One region of the Marinomonas sp. AWM4_232 genome, then DNA from elsewhere that is predicted to be linked to it. Evidence: riboswitches for the same ligand, from Rfam matches in the RefSeq annotation. Region 1 holds a riboswitch; the other holds the start of a gene.

Region 1 (2,202 bases):
TGAGCAAAAAAGCTATTGCTTTCTCGGTCTTTTGAATATGAGCCTTCAAAGTCATCTTCAATACGTTCGGCCCCAACAACAAACTCATGGTTATCAAGCCAAAGAGTATTACTCCATCGTAGTGCCTGAGACCGACTGTTATAAAACGTGCCCGTTGCATTTCCGTCAATGTCTAGTACATCGTATTCATCACGAGCTTCTCGTAGCTGTAGTTCCGATTGCCAAGACTCGCTCACATCAATGCCAGCCGTCAGCGCCATGACTTGATTCATATAATCGTTGGAGCGCAAATTACCATAGGACTCATAATCAGACTCTCCTGCTGCCCGCATGACGAGCATTTTGATGTAAGCGTCGTTATCGAATTCGTAGCCAAAGCGCGCCAAAAAGTGGTCATTCGAGTAAGGCATACTTTTGTTCTCTGACTTCACAGGTGTACCGTCAGTTCGAAAAGTCCCCGCAGAGATAACATAGCTTGCACTCCCCTCTTGACCGGATACCGAAACATCAGCTTGTTTAGTTCCAAACGAGCCAGCGCCAACCGAAACATCCGCCGCCGTTTCTGCATTGGCTTCAGGTAAGAAAACTTGGATCACACCACCTGAAGCACTTGATCCGTATAAAGAAGATTTTGGACCGCGTACAATTTCTACACGTTCAACCTGACTAATGGGAATGTATTGCCAAGAAGGGGTTCCGAGAGAATGGGATTGGATCGGTACACCATCAATAAGAAGTTTCGTGCCCGTGCTATTGGCCCCACGCGTGAATACACTGGTGCTTTTGCCATAACCGCCATTGGTGGCAATATCAATACCTGGCTGGCCAGCTAATACCTCGGATAGTTCTTGGGGCTGTTGAGCCTTTAATGTCTCTTTATCAATAACGGTAACAGACGTCAGTGATTTAGCCGTAGTTTGTTCAGTTGTCGTTGCCGTCACCACCAGCTGACTTAACGTATTGAGTTCGGTTGAGCTGTCACTTTGAGCAATAGAGCTAGATTGATGAGCAAGAAGCCCCAACGCAATGAAGGTCTTCGGTAAGGAAATAGTCGTGTTCATAATGTCTTCTATGTAGAGATCGAGCACGCCCGCACGATCGTTCATCATTCGCCAACTACATTGACGCCTCACCATAGGCAGGTCTCCGGACTGATAAAGTGGGTTATCCAGCTTGATCGCCTTCCCATGTGAACACAGTGGCCTAATGAACAAGCATTACTTTAATTACCGTTGCGGGGGCAGTGCTGAACTTGCATCAACTTCCCTTTTAAGTCAGAGCATTAGCCTCTTTTACTAAATCTCTGTCACCTATAGCGGCGCGTACTCTAACACATGCCCTATGCGGATTGAATGAAAGCCACTCAAGAGAAAATTAATAAATTGTACTAATTGCTTTTCGAGATGGTTTAAGAGCATTATTATTTTTACTTATAGATGGAATGAATTATCACAAGGCCGTGAGTACGTTTGTCATTTGAGGCTTTTATGTTTCGCAATCTTTCTTTCAGTCTTACTCTTCTTGCAGCCACGCCAGTTTTTGCTCAGATCAATGCCACCGTAAACAACATCAACTCGGTATACGATGCTGATACGTTTCGCGTGGATATCGCTGGCTGGCCAGACATTGTCGGAAAGAATATTCCCGTACGTGTCAATGGCGTCGATGCCGCAGAGATCCGTGGAAAGTGCCTAAGTGAAAAGGAGCAAGCGAAAGCTGCACGAGATTACACCAAGGCATTTTTGCAAAGTGGCAGCACCATCGAGCTGCGAAATATTCAGAGGGGCAAGTACTTTCGTCTACTTGCAGATGTATATGTGGACGGCGCCTCCCTATCTGAAGCGCTTATCGCATCAGGCCATGCCAGAAGCTATCAAGGTGGAACGCGTGAAGGCTGGTGCCAAGTAAATTAACTTACTTAAAAACTTTTGTAGTCAGGAGTATGTTGATCTTTACATGTTTTGAACGGTGAAATGATAGAACCTGCCACACATTTGTGTAACTATGTGTTGTTATAATCTTCAACAGTCATCTGTTCAAGACAAGCAACTCCGCTTTAGGCCTTTTAATACATCAACTATGTTACGTAGCCTTGTTCACTTTGCGGTGTGAAATGCCCCCTTCCATATCAAACTTTATGAGGTTTTATAAATGCTATTTTTGAATAAGAAGCTGCAATCAAAACTAAATGACATGGAAAAA
Region 2 (2,202 bases), 740 kb from region 1:
GCATATCTTAATCCTATTATTTGATGGCGTGAGCTTGCACCCAAATGACGGCATCTTGAGACAGCTCTTTACCTTTGTATTCGGTTTCAGAACCCACTCCTAAGGCCGCAAATCCCCACTGGCCCGCTTTAGGAATCCCAAAGGTAAAAGTACCGTTGGCATCCGCGAAAATGGTCATTGTAATGAAGGCATCAGCGGGTGGCTCAATATTCCCCTCGCTGGCAAAGGCATTCGTGTCAGAATTAGGTTCATAGTTGACGTATTCCACTTCAATTTCAGCGAATGGCACAGGCAGCCCTTCACTTCGCACAACGCCAGTGAACGTGCCACCTTCATAAATCGCATAAGGTTTGGTCAGTGGTACGATCTCCGCTTTTAGACCAAAGTCCTCATTCCAGTCTGTTGGCAAGCTACCAACGTTCACAATTGATTTGCTAATCTGCTGAATATAGATGTCTTCTGATGCTTCGTAGTAAGGTGCCATCTCATAGATAAAGACATAATCCCCTAAGCCACGTAATGAATACTGCGCTTCATAAGACAAGCCTGTGTTGCTTGCGCTGGTCCATTGACTAGGTTTAACCGTATCGAGAAGGTCTGTTTTTTTGCCCTTTTTAAACACGTAAAACGCTTCAGGCTCATCAACTGCCATCACATGGCCACTTTCAGAAGGATGAGTAAAAGGCAATTTCAATGAAATGGGGCCGCCAGCTTCTCGCAGCAATTCTGGTGTGTACACCATTTGAAAGTGTGCCGAAGCAACAGAAGAGTAAAGCGCAACGCTTGCTACAGCCGTTAGCGCGATGTTTTTAAACACAAAAATGTCTCCAACAAAATAAATAGTCGGAGTTGGGAGGAAAAGTATTGTCAGCTAATGCATCATTACTCGGTGAAGCCCTCCGCAACACCATGGTAAACCACTATCAGGCTGGTATCCGGACTCATCAGCGTGATCTTTTTATCACAGTCGATTTACCTTCCCATGTGAAATACACACAGTGGCATTCAAAATCGACGTTACCAATTTACCGTTGCGGGGGCAGTGTTGGGATTGCACAGCGGCTCACCAACTTCCCAAGTCAAAAATCGACTTGTACCTAAGTACGACCTAATAGAGCGTACAACTTACGTAGGATGAGCAAGAAAAGCAACTGCGCAATGTTCTTATGAGCATGAATAAAACGAGGATAGCTTCCTTAGCGAGGCGCAAAGAATGTCGTTGGTTTAACTAATGATCGATCAGCTGTAAACAGCATCTTAATATCGGATTTACCTAGTGCATTTTCTAAGTAAGCCCTCCTGCAAAAAGCCAACACAGATTAGTGAAAAGCAAAAAAAATACGTTAAACTAGACCCAGATAAAACTTTAAGAGGATATCGCAGTGGGCGCATTTCGTTATGAAGCTCTAGAAGTGTTGTTACGCCAACAGATTCAAACTGGCCGTTACAAGATTGGGGAAAAACTGCCTTCGGTTCGAACTCTGTGTAAGCAGCACGAGCTATCCAAAGCAACGGTCATTCATGCTCTGCATAAACTCGAAGCGGATCAACTGGTCTATGCCGTACCCAAGAGTGGCTATTTTGTGGCAGAAAGCGGCGCGGATTACAACACACCGAAAAAAGTGTCGACGCCCTCAATCCCTGCACAAGTAAATGTACCTGACATTTTCCGCGACATTATGTCCCGTAGCGCTGCATTTGATATATTACCAAGTGATGGGTCGACTCCTGCGGCGCAGCATTTGATTAACTTGAATCGAATGATCGGCAAAGCGTCTCGCTCTCATCCAGAGCAAAAAGCTAACTATTATGACGAGCCAAAGGGACATGTGGGCTTGCGCAGCGCTATCGTTGACCTATACCGTCAACGGGAAACAAGTCTAAGCGTTGATGATTTATGCATCACTTCAGGATGTCAGCACGCCCTATTTCTTGCTTTGATGGCGACTTGTCAGAAAGGCGACACCGTAGCCATTGAATCCCCAGCATTTTACGGTGCACTACAACAACTTGAGCAGCTCGGGTTACACGTCATCGAAATCTCATCCGACACCAATAAAGGATTAGACCTACAGGAGCTGGCCGAGAAAATTCAAGACTGGCCGATCAAAGCCTGTATTGTCACGCCGAACTTCCATACGCCAACCGGTTCAAAAATGCCGCTTGCGAATATGAAAGCCTTGGTAAAACTCGCCAATCAGC

Evidence for each region. A riboswitch is a leader RNA that binds a small molecule or an ion and turns the genes downstream of it on or off. The one in region 1 is predicted to bind cobalamin.
Region 2: another riboswitch for cobalamin. It lies ahead of ACXAC1_RS15865 (DUF4198 domain-containing protein); the one in region 1 lies ahead of ACXAC1_RS19415 (TonB-dependent receptor domain-containing protein).

What each region holds. Positions count from the first base shown of each region.
Region 1 covers NZ_JBSWTA010000001.1:4,088,694-4,090,895, forward strand. The annotation lists gene ACXAC1_RS19415 (TonB-dependent receptor domain-containing protein) at 1-1,109, opposite strand, end outside; cobalamin riboswitch at 1,121-1,329, opposite strand; gene ACXAC1_RS19420 (thermonuclease family protein) at 1,488-1,913, shown strand.
Region 2 covers NZ_JBSWTA010000001.1:3,344,066-3,346,267, reverse strand. The annotation lists gene cbiM (cobalt transporter CbiM) at 1-4, opposite strand, end outside; gene ACXAC1_RS15865 (DUF4198 domain-containing protein) at 17-817, opposite strand; cobalamin riboswitch at 910-1,116, opposite strand; gene ACXAC1_RS15860 (aminotransferase-like domain-containing protein) at 1,383-2,202, shown strand, end outside.